Regions from separate parts of the Streptomyces sp. NPDC007189 genome, predicted to be linked through region 3. Evidence: riboswitches for the same ligand, from Rfam matches in the RefSeq annotation. Region 3 holds a riboswitch; each other region holds the start of a gene.
The links. A riboswitch is a leader RNA that binds a small molecule or an ion and turns the genes downstream of it on or off. The one in region 3 is predicted to bind thiamine pyrophosphate.
Positions count from the first base shown of each region.

Region 1: linked by a shared signal. The riboswitch ahead of AB0950_RS20520 (thiamine ABC transporter substrate-binding protein) and the one ahead of thiC (phosphomethylpyrimidine synthase ThiC) in region 3 are both predicted to bind thiamine pyrophosphate.
Region 2: linked by a shared signal. The riboswitch ahead of thiO (glycine oxidase ThiO) and the one ahead of thiC (phosphomethylpyrimidine synthase ThiC) in region 3 are both predicted to bind thiamine pyrophosphate.

Region 1 is NZ_JBEYEY010000009.1:214,254-220,511, reverse strand. It holds gene AB0950_RS20535 (maleylpyruvate isomerase family mycothiol-dependent enzyme) at 1-315, opposite strand, end outside; gene AB0950_RS20530 (ABC transporter ATP-binding protein) at 340-1,359, opposite strand; gene AB0950_RS20525 (iron ABC transporter permease) at 1,422-3,023, opposite strand; gene AB0950_RS20520 (thiamine ABC transporter substrate-binding protein) at 3,062-4,135, opposite strand; TPP riboswitch at 4,206-4,314, opposite strand; gene rlmN (23S rRNA (adenine(2503)-C(2))-methyltransferase RlmN) at 4,341-5,447, opposite strand; gene AB0950_RS20510 (DUF6416 domain-containing protein) at 5,614-5,949, shown strand; gene AB0950_RS20505 (NAD(P)/FAD-dependent oxidoreductase) at 5,977-6,258, opposite strand, start outside.
Region 2 is NZ_JBEYEY010000006.1:377,135-383,392, forward strand. It holds gene metF (methylenetetrahydrofolate reductase [NAD(P)H]) at 1-576, opposite strand, end outside; gene thiE (thiamine phosphate synthase) at 707-1,354, opposite strand; gene AB0950_RS15905 (Rv2175c family DNA-binding protein) at 1,448-1,813, opposite strand; gene AB0950_RS15910 (FAD-dependent oxidoreductase) at 1,959-3,191, opposite strand; TPP riboswitch at 3,374-3,485, shown strand; gene thiO (glycine oxidase ThiO) at 3,483-4,646, shown strand; gene thiS (sulfur carrier protein ThiS) at 4,649-4,849, shown strand; gene AB0950_RS15925 (thiazole synthase) at 4,853-5,647, shown strand; gene pknB (Stk1 family PASTA domain-containing Ser/Thr kinase) at 5,738-6,258, shown strand, end outside.
Region 3 is NZ_JBEYEY010000007.1:187,843-194,100, reverse strand. It holds gene AB0950_RS16995 (metallophosphoesterase) at 1-416, shown strand, start outside; gene AB0950_RS16990 (hypothetical protein) at 598-1,455, shown strand; gene thiC (phosphomethylpyrimidine synthase ThiC) at 1,616-3,400, opposite strand; TPP riboswitch at 3,393-3,570, opposite strand; gene AB0950_RS16980 (YibE/F family protein) at 3,643-5,208, shown strand; gene AB0950_RS16975 (SsgA family sporulation/cell division regulator) at 5,333-5,770, opposite strand; gene AB0950_RS16970 (IclR family transcriptional regulator C-terminal domain-containing protein) at 5,871-6,258, opposite strand, start outside.

The sequences.
Region 1 (6,258 bases), on a different contig from region 3:
CTCGCGCAGCGCCCCGACGATCATCTCGCCGGTCTCCGCGAGCCAGGCGTCCAGGGCCGCCGCGTCGCCCTCGGCCTCCGGTCCTTCGCCGAGCGGCACCTGCTCGCGCGGGAGCATCTCCTGCGCCCGGGTCCGCACCAGCGTGGCCGCCCAGCGCAGGGCGCCGCCCATGTGCCGTACGAGCCGTTCCAGGGTCCAGTCCGGGCAGGTCGGCACGGTGGCCGACAGATCGGCGCCCGAGGTCACCAACGCCCTGAACCGGTCCACCTGGTCGGCGATTTCGTCGCAGTAGCGATCATGCGTGAGCAAGGTCATGCCCCCACCCTAGGGCGGGGGTGATCAGTCGAGCACGACGATTTCGGTCGCGTCGAACTCCACGCCCACGGCCTGGCCGACCTCGGGCGCGTCCCGCAGCGCGCAGGCCGCCTCCAGGCGCGGGGCGTCCGCGGGCTGGAGGCGGACGGCCACATGGGTGCCCTTGAAGGTGCGTGCCGTCACCGTGCAGCGCAGACCGGCGTCGGCGGCCACCAGCCGTACCCCGGCGGGCCGCACCAGCAGGCTGCGGGCGCCCTGCGGCGAGCCGTCGGGGACCGGCAGCTTGCCCCAGGGGCTGTCGGCGGCCGTACCGGCGACGGTCGCCTCCACCACGTTGTCGAAGCCGAGGAAGCGGGCCACGAACGCGTCGGCGGGCCGCTGCCAGACCTGAAGGGGCGTGCCGGACTGGGCGATCCGCCCGTCCCGCATCACCACCACCCGGTCGGCCAGCGCGAACGCCTCGCCCTGGTCGTGCGTCACGGCGAGCACGGTCGTGCCCAACCGGCCGAAGAGTTCCCGCAGTTCGACCACCAGGCGTTCGCGCAGCGAGCGGTCGAGCTGGCCGAGCGGCTCGTCCAGCATCAGCAGCCGGGGGCGGGGCGCCAGCGCGCGGGCGAGGGCCACGCGCTGCTGCTCGCCGCCGGAGAGGGAGGCCACGGCCCGCCGGGCGGCTCCGGGCAGCCCCACCAGGTCCAGCAACTGGGCGACCCGGGCGTCCCGTTCGCCCTTGGCCATGCCGTGCATGCGCAGCCCGAAGGCCACGTTCGCGCCGACGTCCCGCTGCGGGAAGAGCTGGTGGTCCTGGAACATCAGGCCGACGCCCCGCTTGTGCGCGGGCACGCCCGCCTGGTCCCGGCCGTCGAGCAACACCCGTCCGGCGGACAGCGGCTGCAGCCCGGCGACCGCCCGCAGCAGGGTCGACTTCCCGCTGCCGCTGGGCCCGAGCACGCACACCACCTCGTGCTCGGCGACCTGAAGGCCCACCGCGTCCAGCACGGCCAGGCCGCCCAGGCGTACGGTCGCGGCGTCGAGACTCAGCAGCATCGCAACTCCCCCGTCGGGAACTCACCTGTCCAGGCGGCGGCCACGCGTCCGGTCGGCGGCATCTAGAACTCCCCCGTCCGGTCGGTGCGCAGCCGCTCCAGGAGCAGCAGCGCGGCGGCGCACACCACCATGAGGATGGTCGAAAGGGCCATCGCCTGGCCGTAGTTGAGGTCGCCGGGGCGGCTGAGCAGCCGGGCCACGGCGACCGGGAGCGTCGGGTTGTCGGGCCGGGCGATGAACACGGTCGCGCCGAACTCGCCGAGCGAGACGGCGAACGCGAACCCGGCCGCGACCAGCAGCGCCCTGCGCACCATCGGCAGGTCCACCTCGCGCCACACCCGCCAGGACGAGGCCCCGAGCACAGCGGCGGCCTCCCGCAGCCGTACGTCCACCGCGCGCAGCACGGGCAGCATGGTCCGTACGACGAAGGGGGCGCCGACCAGCGCCTGGGCGAGCGGCACCAGGATCCAGGACTGGCGCAGGTCCAGCGGCGGCTTGTCGAGGGCGATCAGGAAGCCGAAGCCGACGGTCACGGCGGAGACGCCGAGCGGCAGCATCAGCAGCGCGTCGAAGCCCCGCACCAGGCGTCCGGCGTCCCGCCGGGCGAGCGCGGCGGCGGCGAGAGCGCCGATCACCACCGCGATGGCCGTGGCGGCGACGGCGTACTGGAGGGACGTCCACACCGCGTGGACCGGCGCCACCAGGAACGTACCGCCGTCGGCGTCGGTGAGCGCCCGGTAGTAGCCGAAGCCCGGCGCGTCGAGGGAGCGCTGGACGAGGACGCCGAGGGGCAGCACCAGGAGCAGGACGACGGTGCCGAGGACGAGGGCGAGCAGCGCCCACTGCCCGGCGCCGCGCGGCCGGCGGGCGGTCACCGCCGGGTCCACCAGCCGCAGGGCGGTCTCCCGGCGCCGTACGGTCCAGGCGTGCACGGCGAGGATCGCGCCGACGGCGGCGAACTGGACGAGGGTGAGGACGGCGGCCGTGGACAGGTCGAAGACCTCGGAGGTCTGCCGGTAGATCTCCACTTCGAGGGTGGAGAAGGTGGGGCCGCCGAGGATCTGGACGATGCCGAAGGAGGTGAAGCAGAACAGGAACACCATCAGCGCGGCGGCGGCCACGGCGGGCGCGAGCGCGGGGAGGGTGACCTTGCGCCAGGCGCCGAGCGGCGAGGCGCCCAGCATGCGGGCGGCCTCCTCCTGCCGGGGGTCGAGCTGGGACCACAGCCCGCCCACGGTCCGTACGACGACCGCGTAGTTGAAGAAGACGTGGGCCAGCAGGATGGCCCAGACCGTGGTGTCCAGCCGTACGCCCCACAGGTCGTCGAGCAGCCCGCCGTGCCCGACGAGGGCGAGGAACGCGCTGCCGGCGACGACGGTCGGCAGCACGAACGGCACGGTGACCACGGCCCGCAGCACCTGCCGGCCCGGGAAGTCGAGGCGGGCGAAGACGTAGGCGGCGGGCAGCGCGAGCAGCAGGGTGAGCGCGGTGGAGGCGAGCGCCTGCCAGGTGGTGAACCACAGCACGTGGCGGATGTCCGACTGCGTCACCACGTCCGCGAGCCGCCCCCACCGCCAGGCGCCGTCCGCCTTCAGCCCGCGCGCGACGATCGCGGCGACGGGCCAGGCGAAGAACAGCGCGAAGAACGCGACGGGCAGGGCCATCAGCCCCAGCCGCGCCGCGTACCTCCGCCGGGGCCCGGCTACTTCAGTACGAGCGAGGTCCACGACTTGACCCACTGGTCACGGTTGGCGGCGATTTTGCCGGAGGCCATGGTCTCGGGGTGCTGGGCGGCCTTGCCGTACTCGGTGAACTCGGCGGGCACCTTGGCGCCCTGCACCACCGGGTAGACGAACATGTTCAGCGGCATGTCCTCCTGGAACTCCTTGGAGACCAGGAAGTCGATGAACGCCTTGGCGCCCTTGGGGTTCTGCGCGTTGCTCAGCAGCCCGGCGAACTCGATCTGCCGGAAGCAGGTGCCGTACGACACCCCGGTCGGGGCGGTGCTGGGGCGCTTCTTGGCGTAGATCACCTCGGCGGGCGGCGAGGAGGCGTACGACACGACGAGCGGCCGGTCGCCGCCGGCCTTCTTCCCCTCCGAGGAGCCGGAGAACTCCTGGTAGTAGGCCTGCTCCCAGCCGTCGACGACCTTCACGCCGTTGGCCTTGAGCTTCTTCCAGTACCCCTGCCAGTTGTCGTCGCCGAACTGCGCGGCGCTGCCGAGCAGGAAGCCGAGGCCGGGCGAGGAGGTGGCGGCGTTCTCGGTGACGAGGAGGTTCTTGTACTGGGGCTTGGCGAGGTCGGCGAAGGACTGCGGCGGGGTGAGGTGGTGATCGGCGAAGTACTTCTTGTCGTAGTTGACGCAGATGTCGCCGTAGTCGACGGGCGTGACCCGGTGCTTGTCCTTGTCGAGCTGGTACGGGGCGCCGACCTTGTCCAGGCCCTTGGCGGTGTACGGCTGGAAGAGGCCGTTGTCGAGGGCGCGGGAGAGCAGGGTGTTGTCGATGCCGAAGAAGACGTCGCCCTGCGGGTTGTCCTTGGTCAGGATCGCCTTGTTGACGGCCTGCCCGGCGTCGCCGTCCTTGAGGACCTTGACCTTGTACCCGGTCTTCTTCTCGAAGTCGGCGAGCACGTTCTTGGACACGGCCCACGAGTCGTGGCTGACCAGGGTCACGGTCTTGGAGTCGGCGGCGCTCTTGGCGTGCGTCGAGCCGCACGCGGACAGACCGATGAGGCCGAGGCCGACCGCGACGGCCACGAGGGTCTTGTTCTGCACTGGTTGTCCTCCTGGGGTTGGCCAGGAAGAGACGCGGCCCCACCCGGGGAATCCGGGCAGGGCGCAACAGCTTGAGTGATGACCGAACTTCCTACCCAGAATGACCTGGGCGAGGTTCAGAGGGTCTGCGGCCCTGTCCGCCGCACTCTCAGCGCTGTGGCGCTCCCCTGTCGGAATATGAAGATGTGATGGGACGGTGGCCAGATTACCGCTCGGTGGCCGCCAGCTGACCACAGGCCCCGTCGATCTCCTGTCCCCGGGTGTCCCGGACGGTGACCGGCACACCGTGGGCGGCGATGGCCTCCACGAAGGCCTTCTCGTCCTCGGGCCGCGAGGCGGTCCACTTCGAGCCCGGCGTCGGGTTCAGCGGGATGAGGTTGACGTGCACGGGCCGGCCCTTGAGTAGCCGCCCGAGCCGGTCGCCCCGCCAGGCCTGATCGTTGATGTCGCGGATGAGCGCGTACTCGATCGACAGCCGGCGCCCGGACTTCTCGACGTACTCGAACCCGGCGTCCAGCACCTCGCGCACCTTCCAGCGGGTGTTGACGGGGACGAGGGTGTCGCGCAGCTCGTCGTCGGGGGCGTGCAGGGAGATCGCGAGCCGGCACTTGAAGCCCTCGTCGGCGAACCGGTGGATGGCCGGCACCAGCCCGACGGTGGACACGGTGATCCCGCGCTGCGAGAGCCCGAGCCCGTCCGGGGCGGGGTCGGTGAGCGCCCGGATCGCGCCCACGACCCGCTTGTAGTTGGCGAGCGGCTCACCCATGCCCATGAACACGATGTTGGAGAGCCGGGCAGGGCCCCCGGGCACTTCCCCGTCCCGCAGCGCCCGCATCCCGTCCACGATCTGGTGGACGATCTCGGCGGTGGACAGATTCCGGTCGAGACCCGCCTGCCCGGTCGCACAGAACGGGCAGTTCATGCCACACCCGGCCTGCGAGCTGATGCACATGGTGACCCGGTCCGGGTACCGCATCAGCACGGACTCCACGAGGGTCCCGTCGAACAGCCGCCACAGCGTCTTGCGGGTGGCCCCCTGGTCGGTCGACAGATGCCGGACGACGGTCATCAGCTCCGGGAACAGCGCCTCGCGCAGCTTGTCCCGCGAGCCGGCGGGGATGTCCGTCCACTGCTCGGGGTCGTGCGCGTACCGCGCGAAGTAGTGCTGCGCGAGCTGCTTGGCACGAAACGGCTTCTCACCGATCTCGGCCACCGCGTCCTTGCGCTCCGCGGGCGTGAGATCGGCAAGATGCCGCGGCGGCGTCTTGGCACCGCGCGGCACGACGAAAGTGAGTTCTCCGGGCTTGGGCATGGTGGTACCAGTGTCGCAGATCCACTTGGGTGGCCTGGGGCACGGCTGTCGCTCGCTACGACTGTCATGGGTGCTACGTATGAAAACCCCGAAGCGCCGGCGACCGATGACCTCTCCGGTGAACTGAGCCCTCCAGAGGCAGGGCCGCGACGGTTGCCGCCCATTGATGCTGGCCCTGGGCGGGCCGAACGAGAGTGATCCGGCGCGGCGCGTGGCAGGGGTGCTGTCGGGGATGAGCAAGGGACACGGCAAAAGTGGGCGGCGGCTTCCGTTCTACTGGTGGGAGGCACCCGGGGGGAGCGCGGGCGCGACGTGCGCAGTCCGCCCCTCCGTGGCAGCGGTTTTCCTGGCCTGCGTGAACATCGCAGGAGTTCCTTCCAGCGGCCCGAGGGCCGGGTGTGCGGCTTGCTGGCGTCCTGTGCAGTGTCCGGCATCGATTTCCCTGGTAGCCGGGATCCGTCAGCGGGGGTGGGACGCTGAGCGGGTCATCCCGACTGGGTGACCGGGCAGATGCCCACCTCACCGCGGGTCAGCGGCGGCTGCTCCGGCGCCTGCCGCGGATGAGGTGCTGGGCCACGAGGTGCCCCGACCCGGCGCCGAGGCCGGGGCCGGGGTGGGTCGAGGCGCCGATGTGCCACAAGCCGGGTACAGGTGTGGCGTGCCGGGCCGCGCCCGGTAGGGGGCGCCACAGCAGGGCCTGGTCGAGTTCGGTCGAGCCGCCGTAGGGGTCGCCGTTGACCGCGTTCCGATTGTGCGCCATCAGGTCCGACGGTGTGACGGCGTCCCAGGCGAGCAGCTTCTCCGGCAGGTC
Region 2 (6,258 bases), on a different contig from region 3:
CTGTGTGATGGCGTAGTCGGCGCCCGCACGGCACTTGTCCACGAAGTGGGCGACGTCGGCGTCCCAGTCCATGGAGCGGGGGTGCATCTCCGGGAAGGCGGCGACGCCCACGCAGAAGTCGCCCGACTCCTTGATGAGCCGGACGAGTTCGGCCGCGTAGGTCAGACCCTGCGGGTGCGGGACCCATTCGCCCATGGGATCGCCGGGCGGGTCGCCGCGCACGGCGAGCATGTTGCGGATCCCGGCGTCCGCATACTGGCCGATGATGTTCCGCAGTTCGGCGATGGAGTGGTCGACCGCGGTGAGGTGGGCGACCGGGGTGAGCGTGGTGTCGGCGACGATCTGCTCGGTCTCCTTGACGGTGCCGGCGCGGGTGGAGCCGCCGGCGCCGTAGGTCACGGAGACGAAGTCGGGCGCAACCGCCTCGACCCGCCGGAGCGCGCTCCACAGGTTCCGCTCGCCCTTGGGGGTCTTCGGCGCCGAGAACTCGAAGGAGTACGTCGTCTTGCCGCTGGCGAGGATGTCGCGCACGGTGCGTGCGCGATCAGTCCTGGTGGAGGGGGTTCCGAGGGCCATACGGGCAGGTTAGCCAGGGGCGGGCGGTCCCCCAACCGGAGGACGGGGATTTGCCCGAATTGCCGAGTTGCTGTCCATCCCTTGGACAAAACCCCGGACAACGGTGCCGCTGGACCTGCCGCAGCCGCTGCTAGAACTGCCGGAGCCGCTTCGCGAACTCGGCCGCGGCCGCTCCCGGGTCGTCGGCCTCGGTGATCGCACGGACCACGACCACCCGGCGGCCGCCCGCGTCCAGCACCTCGTCGAGGTTGGTCAGGTCGATCCCGCCGATCGCGAACCAGGGGCGGTCGGTGGCCAGACCGGCCGTGTACCGGACCAGGCCGAGGCCGGGCGCGTGCCGGCCGGGCTTGGTGGGGGTGGGCCAGCAGGGGCCGGTGCAGAAGTAGTCCACGCCCTCCTGCGCGGCGGCCGCCGCGGCCTCGGGCTCGGCGTGCGTGGAGCGGCCGATCAGCACCTCGTCGCCGAGGATGGCGCGGGCGGCCGGGACCGGCAGGTCGCCCTGGCCGAGGTGCAGGACGTCGGCGCGGGCCGCGTGGGCGACGTCCGCGCGGTCGTTCACCGCGAGCAGCTTGCCGTGCCGGGCGCAGGCGTCCGCGAAGACCTCCAGGTGCGTCAGCTCCTCGGCGGCCTCCGTGCCCTTGTCGCGCAGCTGCACGATGTCGACGCCGCCGGCCAGGACCGCGTCCAGGAACTCGGGGAGGTCGCCCTGGCGGGTGCGCGCGTCCGTGCACAGGTACAGACGGGCGTCGGCGAGCGCGGCGCGCGCGGTGTCGGACATACGTGGGTCCCCCTGATCGGTGTCCCTGGCTGGTGTCACGGGTGGCGTACGGGCGCTGCGGCCCGCACGCCACCCCTTGTGGTGCGGGTCGGCTCAGACGGCGAGCGCCTGGGCGCGGCGCTTCACCTCCGTGCCGCGATTCTCGCTCAGGGCCTGCGCGGGGGTGCCGGGCAGGGTGTCGTCGGGGGTGAAGAGCCACTCGATCATCTCTTCGACCGTGAAGCCGTCGTCCCGCAGGAGCGTCAGGGTGCCGGACAGGCCCTTGACGACCTTGTCCCCGTCGATGAAGGCGGCGGGGACGTGCAGCGCCCGGTTCTCACCGCGGCGGACGGCGATGAGCTGGCCCTCCTTGACCAGCTGCCGCACGCGCGTCACCTCCACGCCGAGCCTTTCGGCGATGTCGGGGAGGGTGAGCCAGGCGGGGACGAGAGCATCGATCTTTGCGTCAATCTCGGTCACGGCACCAGGGTAGGCGCTCCGCCGGTTCGGTCGCGATGCGTCATGCCGGGTTGTGTCGCCGGGCGGGCCGGGCGTGGCGGCGGCCGGTCGCTCCCCCGCGGCGGCACGGCGGAACAACCCCGCGCCCCTTTCGGGGCAGCGCCGGTCACTCGGCCTTCGCGTCCTTCAGCGGCTTGCCGGGGTCGGCCAGGGCCGCCGCGTCCATGCGGGCGCCCGCCTCGATCAGTCTCCGCCCCTGGGCGAGATCACGCGGTCGGCCCACGGCCAGCAGGGCCACCAGGCGGTCCTCGCACAGCCAGCACACCGTCCAGGCCGGGCCCGCCGGGTCGCCGCGCCAGATCAGCCGGTCGGCGGCGGGGTGGTGGCCGGCGTACTGGACGAAGCGGCCGAACTGCTCGGACCAGAAGTACGGCACCGGGTCGTAGGCCGCCGGGGTCTCGCCGAGGATGTTCGCGGCGACCGTGCGCGGGCCCTGCAGGGCGTTGTCCCAGTGGTGGACCATCAGCCGTTCGCCGTAGCGGCCGGAGGGGAAGGAGGCGCAGTCGCCGACGGCGTACACATCGGGCACGGACGTGCACAGCCGGGCGTCGGCGAGGACGTCCCCGTGCGGGCCCAGTTCGACGCCGGAGCCGGCCAGCCAGGCGGTGGCGGGGCGGGCGCCGATGCCGACGACGACGGCGTCCGCGGGCAGCCGGGTGCCGTCGGCGAGGAGCACCGCGCCGGGCTCGACGCGCTCCACGCGCGCGTGCGTGCGCAGTTCGGCGCCCGCGTCGGCGTACCAGGCGGCCATGGGGGCGGCGACCTCGGCGGGCAGAGCGCCGGCGAGCGGCCGGCCGGCGGCCTCCACGACGGTCACCGCGCACCCGGCCTCCCGGGCGGCCGTGGCGAACTCGGCGCCGATCCAGCCGGCCCCGACCACCACGATCTCGTGCTGCCGGGCCAGCACCGGCCGCAGCCGTTCGGCGTCGTCCAGGGTGCGCAGCAGATGCACGCCGGGCACGCCCTCGGTGCCCGGCAGGGTGACCGGCTCGGCGCCGGTGGCGAGGACGAGGACGTCGTACGGCACCGGGCCCTGCTCGGTGTCCAGCTCCCGCTCGGCGGGGCGCAGGCCCAGCACCTCGCAGCCGAGCCGCAGCTCGACCCCGAGGGAGTCGAAGTCCACGTCGAAGGCCGAGTCCTCGGCCTTGCCGAGCAGCACGGCCTTGGACAGCGGCGGCCGGTCGTACGGCTGGTGCGGTTCGGCGCCGATCACGGTGATCACGCCCCTGAAGCCCTGCTCCCGCAGCGCGACCGCGGTCTGCACGCCGGCCATGCCCGCGCCGGCGACGACCACGCGCCGCCCCTGTGACGTGCCCTCTTGTGCTGTCTGTTCGCCCACCCGATCACCATAGACACGTGACGGAGCGTCAGTCAGCGGCCATGCCCGGTGACCTGCTCCACACCGCAGGTACCGGTGGGAGAACGCCCGGCGGCTCACCCTCCCGGGTGCCGACCGGACGGCCGCGCACGGCCGGGGCGCTCTTACGGGCGGTGCGGGCGGCGGGCTAGGGTGGCCCCCGTACACGCACTCGCGGGAGCCCGGACGCACCGGGCTGAGAGGGAGGCTGGCGGCCTCCGACCGTACGAACCTGATCCGGGTCATGCCGGCGAAGGGAGGGGCTGGACGCCCATGTCGTCACGTACGTCCGACGTCCTCGTCATCGGGGGCGGGATCATCGGCCTGGTCACGGCCTGGCGCGCGGCGCAGCGCGGGCTGGCCACGGCCGTGGTGGACCCCGAGCCCGGCGGCGGGGCCGCGCGGGTCGCGGCCGGGATGCTGGCCGCCGTCACCGAACTGCACTACGGCGAGGAGACGCTGCTCGCCCTGAACCTGGAGTCGGCCCGCCGCTACCCGCGCTTCGCGGCCGAGCTGACCGAGCTGACCGGCCACGACCTCGGCTACCGCCGCTGCGGCACCCTCGCGGTCGCGCTCGACGCCGACGACCGCGCCCACCTGCGCGAACTGCACGCGCTGCAGCAGCGCTCGGGGCTGGACGCGCAGTGGCTGTCCGGGCGGGAGTGCCGGCGCCTGGAGCCGATGCTGGCGCCCGGGGTGCGCGGCGGGCTGCGGGTCGACGGCGACCACCAGATCGACCCGCGACGGCTCGCGGCGGCTTTGGTGGCCGCGTGCGAGCGGACGGGCGTCGTCTTCCACCGCGCGTGGGCCGAGCGGCTGGACGTCACGGGCGACCGGGCGGCCGGGGTGACCACCGCCGACGGCACCGCGCTGCGCGCCGGGCAGGTGGTGCTCGCCGCCGGGAGCCTGAGCGGGCGGCTCGCGGGCGTGCCGGAGGCGCTGCTGCCGCCGGTGCGCCCGGTGAAGGGGCAGGTGCTGCGGCTCACCGTGCCGCGCCGGTACGCGCCCTTCCTCAGCCGTACCGTCCGCGCCGTGGTCCGCGGCAGCCAGGTGTACCTGGTGCCCCGGGAGAACGGCGAGCTGGTCGTCGGCGCCACCAGCGAGGAGCTGGGCTGGGACACGACCGTCACCGCGGGCGGGGTGTACGAGCTGCTGCGCGACGCCCACGAGCTGGTGCCGGGCATCACCGAGCTGCCGCTCACCGAGACCCGGGCCGGGCTGCGCCCCGGCTCCCCCGACAACGCGCCGCTGCTCGGCCCGTCCGGGCTGGACGGGCTGCTGCTGGCCACCGGGCACTACCGCAACGGGGTGCTGCTCACGCCGGTCACCGGGGATGTGATGGCACAGCTGCTGGCCGACGGCGAGCTGCCGGAAGAAGCCCGCCCGTTCACGCCGCGGCGCTTCGGCGCCCCCGTCCTCGTGGAGCAGCCCGCATGAGCATCTCGATCTCCGTCAACGGAGAGCGCCGGGAGATCGCTCCGGGCACCGCTCTCGAAGCCGTCGTACGGTCGCTGGTTCCGTCGCCGTCCGGGGTGGCCGCCGCCGTCAACGAGACCGTCGTCCCGCGCGCGCGGTGGGCCGCCACGGCGCTCGCCGAGGGCGACCGGATCGAAGTCCTCACCGCCGTCCAGGGAGGCTGAGCCATGGCCGACGATCCCTTGGTCCTCGGGGGTAGGCCCCTGTCGTCGCGGCTGATCATGGGCACGGGCGGGGCGCCCAGCCTGGACGTGCTGGAGCGGGCGCTGGCCGCCTCCGGCACGGAGCTGACGACGGTCGCGATGCGGCGGGTGGACCCCTCCGTGCACGGCTCGGTGCTGTCGGTGCTCGAGAAGCTGGGCATCGGGGTGCTGCCGAACACGGCGGGCTGCTTCACCGCGGGCGAGGCGGTGCTGACCGCGCGGCTGGCGCGGGAGGCGCTGGGCACGGATCTGATCAAGCTGGAGGTCATCGCCGACGAGCGGACGCTGCTGCCGGATCCGGTGGAGCTGCTGGAGGCGGCGGAGACGCTGGTCGACGACGGGTTCACAGTGCTGCCGTACACCAATGACGATCCCGTGCTGGCGCGGAGACTCGAGGACGTGGGGTGTGCCGCCGTCATGCCGCTGGGCTCGCCGATCGGGTCCGGGCTGGGCATCCGCAACCCGCACAACTTCCAGCTGATCGTCGAGCACGCGCGCGTGCCGGTGATCCTGGACGCGGGGGCCGGGACGGCGTCCGATGTGGCGTTCGCCATGGAGCTGGGGTGCGCCGGGGTGATGCTCGCCTCGGCGGTGACCCGGGCGCAGGAGCCGGAGACGATGGCCGCCGCGATGCGGCATGCCGTGGAAGGAGGCCGGCTGGCCCGGCTGGCCGGGCGGATCCCGCGCAGGCACTTCGCCCAGGCCTCCTCCCCCGCCGAGGGACGCGCCCGCCTGGATCCCGAGCGCCCGGCCTTCTGATCGCGGGGCCGTCACAGCTGTGCTGCATTCCGTCACCGGCGTCAGCGCACCGTGCGGCGCTGTCGGTCGCTCCTCGTAGACTCCCCTCTCGTGGATACGACCCTTCAGGACCCCCTCGTCGGCCAGGTGCTCGACGGCCGCTATCGCGTCGACGCGCGGATCGCGGTCGGCGGGATGGCCACGGTCTACCGGGCCCTGGACACCCGTCTGGACCGCGTGCTCGCGCTGAAGGTGATGCACCCGGCGCTCGCCGCGGACGGCTCGTTCGTGGAGCGGTTCATCCGGGAGGCGAAGTCGGTGGCCCGGCTGGCGCACCCGAACGTGGTGCAGGTCTTCGACCAGGGCACCGACGGGTCGTATGTGTACCTGGCGATGGAGTACGTCGCCGGGTGCACCCTGCGGGACGTGCTGCGCGAGCGGGGGGCGCTGCAGCCCCGCGCGGCGCTCGACATCCTCGAACCCGTCCTCGCCGCGCTCGGGGCGGCGCACCGGGCCGGGTTCGTGCACCGGGACATGAAGCCGGAGAACGTGCTGATAGGCGACGACGGCCGGGTCAAGGTCGCCGACTTCGGGCTCGTGCGGTCCGTGGACACCCAGACCAGCACGACCGG
Region 3 (6,258 bases):
CCGTCGAGGAGGTCGACGGCTATCTGCTGGTGCACTCGGACACCACCGCCTACCTCGACTACGGCGACTCCATCGAGGCGGTCAACGACACCGTCCGCGAGACGCTCACCCGCAACGACGCGGACGAGTGCTGGGATCTGTTCCGCAAGTTCACCAAGCGGTTCTCCTTCCGCGACGAGGGCGGCGCCGACGCCGTGCGCTCCCTCCTCGATACGTACGGCGGCACCCGCATCGTTCACGGCCACAGCCCGATTCCCTACCTGCTCGGCGAGGTCGGCTCCGAGGACGGCGAGGAGAGCACCGGCCCGGTCGTGGAGGGACCGCACGTCTACGCCGACGGGCTCGCCATCGCGATGGACGGCGGAGTGACCATGGCCGGAAAGCTGCTGGTGCGGCAACTTCCCCTGGCCACCTGACCGTTCGGCCGAGCGGCGCCCCCGGCCGCGTATCCACAGGCCGGTGGGGCAATTTCCGGCAACCCCCTGTCTCCGTGTGCCGTCACGGCTCTACCATCGGCTTATCCGTAGCAGGCTCCCCTCCGTTTCTGCCCGACGGCTCGCCGGCGTGCGAGCCCCAAGCCCTACGGAGCATCGGGGGATGCACATGAACAGCGTTCCGCAGCACCTGCAGAACGAGGACCGCCAGGAATTCGAGCGGCTCCTCGATGAGGCGCTGCGCTCCGCGCCACAGCGGCCGGAACTGGCCGCTGTCGGACAGCGACTCAATCCCGAACAACTGCGCACCATGGCGCTCAACGCCACCGCCCTGATAACGGCCGCCGCGGCGGCCGAATACGAGCACTATGTGAAGATCCGCCAGGAGCTTCGCCAGCCCGCGATGGCCCCCGCGGCCGCCGGTGACCCCAGTGCCACCGACCAGAGTTCGGCCACGGCCGGGCTCGTCACCTCCCCCGGCGAGACGGCCGAGAGCACCGGCGCGGGCGCCGTCGCGGTCATCGCCGTACTGGCTCCCGTCCTCTCCGGCACCGCCGCGGCGATCTTCCTCCTCGTCGGCTACATCCTGAAGACACTGAGCCCCGGACAGGCCTTCGCCGGGACCATGCTCACCGCCGGCTGGGTGTTCGGCGCGGTGACCGCGGCCGCGATCCTCGTGGCCGCGGTCGGACTGCTCCTCACCGCCCTGCGCAACGGCAGCTCGGACCAGGCCCGGGCGCTCGACGCGGCGCACCGGGAACTGGACCGCGCCAGAGAGGCCTGGCGTCAGGCCCTGCTGGACCGCGGCATCGTGCCGTTCCTGACGGAGGCGCTCGCCGAGCCCGGACCGGTCACGCACCGCACGACCCCGCCCGCCCCGCGCGGCCGTATGCCCCGCCTGGGATACGACCGCCCCGGCTTCAGCAGCCCCGACGACGGCACCGCATCCGGCCGGCCGAGCTTCAGCAGCCCCGACTACACGAGCCCGGACTTCGGCGGCCCGGAGCACCAGCCCGAGTGATCCCGCAGCAGCACCCGGACGGCATGGGGCCCGACCGGGCGGCGGGCCGAGCGGCAACCGGTGTGGCGCCGCCACCCCGGTCAGCCGCCGTCCCCGCAGCTCCTCGACCGCACCGGCCGCCTCAACGGACGTTCCGGCGCGGCGAGTTCGCTCCTCCCGGTCAGTCGGCGATCGGCAGATACACCCTGTTCCCGCTCGCCGCGAACTCCTTCGACTTCTGCGCCATGCCCTCCTCGATCTCGGTCTGGCTGCTGCCGTGCTCGCGGCGGATGTCCTGCGAGATCTTCATGCTGCAGAACTTCGGGCCGCACATGGAGCAGAAGTGGGCCGTCTTGGCGGGCTCGGCCGGCAGGGTCTCGTCGTGGAACTCGCGGGCCGTGTCCGGGTCCAGGGCGAGATTGAACTGGTCCTCCCACCGGAACTCGAAGCGGGCGTCGGACAGTGCGTCGTCCCACTCCTGGGCGCCCGGGTGCCCCTTGGCGAGATCGGCCGCGTGTGCGGCGATCTTGTACGTGATGACGCCGGTCTTGACGTCGTCGCGGTTGGGCAGGCCCAGGTGCTCCTTGGGCGTGACGTAGCAGAGCATCGCCGTGCCCCACCAGGCGATCATCGCGGCGCCGATGCCGGAGGTGATGTGGTCGTACGCCGGCGCGATGTCCGTGGTCAGCGGGCCGAGCGTATAGAACGGAGCTTCATCGCAGATCTCCTGCTGAAGGTCGATGTTCTCCTTGATCTTGTGCATCGGGACGTGTCCCGGGCCCTCGATCATGGTCTGTACGTTGAAACGCCTGGCGATCCGGTTGAGTTCCCCAAGAGTTCGCAATTCCGCGAACTGAGCCTCGTCGTTGGCGTCCGCGATCGAACCCGGCCTGAGGCCGTCGCCCAGCGAGTAGGTGACGTCGTAGGCGGCGAGGATCTCGCAGAGTTCCTCGAAGTTCTCGTACAGGAACGATTCCTTGTGATGCGCCAGGCACCAGGCGGCCATGATCGAGCCACCGCGCGAGACGATGCCCGTCTTGCGGTTGGCGGTCAGCGGCACGAACGGCAGCCGGACGCCCGCGTGGACCGTCATGTAGTCCACACCCTGCTCGGCCTGCTCGATGACCGTGTCCTTGTAGATCTCCCAGGTCAGTTCCTCGGCCTTGCCGTCGACCTTCTCCAGGGCCTGGTAGAGCGGCACCGTGCCGATGGGGACGGGGGAGTTGCGCAGCACCCACTCGCGGGTGGTGTGGATGTTGCGGCCGGTGGACAGGTCCATGACCGTGTCGGCGCCCCAGCGGGTCGCCCAGGTCATCTTCTCCACCTCCTCCTCGATGGAGGAAGTCACCGCGGAGTTGCCGATGTTGGCGTTGACCTTCACCAGGAACCGCTTGCCGATGATCATCGGCTCGATCTCGGGGTGGTTGACGTTGGCGGGCAGTACGGCCCGGCCTGCCGCGATCTCCTCGCGGACCACCTCGGGAGAGACGTTCTCCCGGATGGCCACGAACTCCATCTCCGGGGTGATCTCACCCCGGCGGGCGTAGGCGAGCTGCGTCACCGCTTCGCCACCCCGGCCCCGGCGCGGCTGGCGCGGCCGTCCGGGGAAGACGGCGTCCAGGTTGCGGAGCCCGCCGCGCGGCGAGGTGTGCTTGATCCCGTCGTCCTCGGGACGGACGGGACGGCCCGCGTACTCCTCGGTGTCGCCGCGGGCGATGATCCAGTTCTCGCGCAGCGGCGGCAGGCCCCTGCGGACATCGGTGTCGACGAGTGGATCGGTGTACGGGCCCGACGTGTCGTACAGCGTGACCGACTGCCCGTTGGTGAGGTGCACCTGACGGACCGGCACGTGCATGTCGGGGCGCGAACCCTCGACATACGCCTTGTGCCAGCCGATGGACTTCCGGGCCTCCTGGGACGTCTCGTCCTGAACGGAGGCAGGCGTGCGTGCGTCCTTGTTGGTCATGAGACCTACTCCCTACGCCGGCATTACCCGGTAACAGGTTCGGCGGTCGACGCAGCGGTTTCCGTCTGCCGGTGTTTCCTGAGGAACATGGCATGTTCCACGTGAAACATCGCGTGTACGGAGGTCAGCGCCCTCTCAGCCCGGTGCTCCGAGCTCCCGCGTGTGCAAAGGTGCCTCCACGCTAGCGTCATGTGTGGCGCGATGAACAGTGGGCCCCCTGCCGTTCTTGCAATGATCGGGCGGTGACCAGCATGGAGCAGTACCCGTATCGGCCGCCCGGGCCGCCTCGCAGAGGCGGCCCGGGACAGCACGAGGACCACATGCCCGACGGCCACGTGCCCGACGGCCATGGGTACGGCGGCCATGAGTACGACGGCCATGAGTACGACGGCCGTACGGCCGAGACCAGGAGCTTCAGCGCTGACCATGGGCGCGGTCATCGCCAGGGCCACGCGCACCGTGACGAGCACGGAAGCGGGCATGGCCAGGGACAAGGACAGGGACACGGGCACGGGCACAGTCACAGCCATGGGCCCGCCGCCCCCGTCTCCCAGCACCTGCGCAAGGTCATCGCCGCGATCCTGATCCCGTTCACCGCGGCGGTCGCGGTCGGCCTGCTGGTGCTCTGGCCCGGGGGCGCCCCACCGCACAAACGCACCGGCGTCGGCTTCGACCGCGAGACACAACAGGCCACGGTCACCAGGGTCGTCGAGGTGAGCTGCCGATCGGTCAACGCCTCCGGTGACACCCCGACCGGAGACACCTCCACGGCCGAGGGCACCTCGGCGCAGCAACAGGCGAACGGGACCTGCAAGAAGGCGACCGTCCGGGTCGACACCGGCAAGGACAAGGGCCGTACGTTCACCGAGATCGTCCAGCCGGACCAGACCCGGCAGCTGCACCAGGGCGAGAAGGTCGTGGTCGCCTATGAGCCCTCGGCACCGAGAGACCTGCAGTACTCGGTGGCCGATGTGAACCGGCAGTTCCCCATGACGCTGCTCGCCGCGATCTTCGCCCTCGCCGTCGTGATCGTCGGCAGGCTGCGCGGGGTGATGGCGCTCGTCGCGCTGGCCGTGAGCTTCCTGGTGCTGACCCTGTTCATCCTGCCCGCGATCCTCCAGGGCTCGAACCCGCTGCTCGTGGCGGTGGTCGGGGCGAGCGCCATCATGCTGATCGCCCTGTACATGTGCCACGGCCTGTCGGCCCGGACGTCCGTGGCGGTGCTCGGCACGCTGGTCTCCCTGTCGCTGATCGGCGTGCTCGGCTCCCTGTTCATCGGCTGGGCCGCGCTGACCGGCAACACGGACGACAACACCGGCCTGATCCACGGCCTGTATCCGTCGATCGACATGAGCGGTCTGCTGCTGGCCGGCGTCATCATCGGTTCGCTCGGTGTGCTGGACGACGTCACCGTGACCCAGACGTCGGCCGTGTGGGAGCTGCACGAGGCCAACCCCACGATGGGCTGGCGCGGGCTGTACCGTGCGGGCATCCGCATCGGCCGCGACCACATCGCGTCCGTGGTCAACACCCTCGTCCTCGCCTACGCAGGTGCCGCCCTGCCGTTGCTGCTGCTGTTCTCGATCGCACAGAGCAGCGTCGGGACGGTGGCCGACAGCGAGCTGGTGGCCGAGGAGATCGTGCGCACGCTGGTGGGCTCCATCGGCCTGGTCGCCTCGGTCCCGGTCACCACCGCGCTCGCCGCTCTGGTGGTCGCCGCCGACCGCCCCGGCCCGAGCACGCCGGCACCGGCCGGGGTCCCGCCCGTCCCGGCGCGGGGCGGGCGGGGACGACGCCGGAAGCGGTGAAGCGGTTGACTCAGCGTCGGATGCCGTGTCGTCGGCCTGGCCCGCAACACAGCCGCGAAGAAGCGTTCCTGCACCGTCCCACGCGGCACGGCGGGGCACTTTCTGCCTCCGCCGCCGTAACGCTTCAGCCGGCGCTCTGCTCCTCGGCCAGGATGCGGTCCAGGGCCTCTTCCAGATGGGCGTCGAAGTCGGCCAGCGCCCCCTCCTGACCGAGCGGCACGAGCTTGTCCGTGCGGTCCAGGAAGGCCACGAGCGGCGGCGCCGAGGAGCGGAACAGGGCCTGGTCGCCACCCACCTGGAGCCGGATCAGCACCTCGCCCAGCACCTCGGCGTCGGCCGGAGCGATGTGCACATCCCCCTCCCCGCACGGCCTGCCGACGCCGTCGATCAGCAGCTCGCGCCCGAAGGCCCAGGTCACCGGAGCGTCACCGGGCAGATGGAAGGTGAGGCGCACGGCATAGGGATCACAGGTCTCGTAGCGCAACTCCACCGGAATGCGGAAGGAGAGCTCCTCCGAGACGAGAAAGCTCATCATGACTTCTGCCTGTACGGACTCGCGCATCGTGTACCCCGTCGTATGGACATCGACTGGCCGGGTTTGATCCCTCCGACCGTGGTCAAATCTTGCTGAACGTACACAGCAGATCACAAGGAGTAAGTTTTCAGATACTGATAGAGAGCGTGAGCGTCCCCAGATGCCGTCCGATCTCCGTCTGCAGGCGACGAGCCGCGGGCAACAGCCGATCGGCCTGGTGGGAGGGAAGTGACATCGCCATCGTGGCCACGGTCGTGCCGACCGTGATCGGGACCGCCGCGCAGATCGTCCCGAGCGCGTACTCCTGGCGCTCCACCACCGGCTCCATGCGGGGCATCCGGGCCAGCCGCCGCAACAGGGCGTCGTTGTCGCGCACGGTGTACGGCGTGATGGACGTCACGGGATAGCGGGCGAGGTGATCGCGGCGGGCGTCCTCGTCCAGCTGGGAGAGCAGGCACTTGCCGATGGCGTGCGCATGGCCGGTCTCACGGAAGTCGGCCCACTCCTCGACCGCC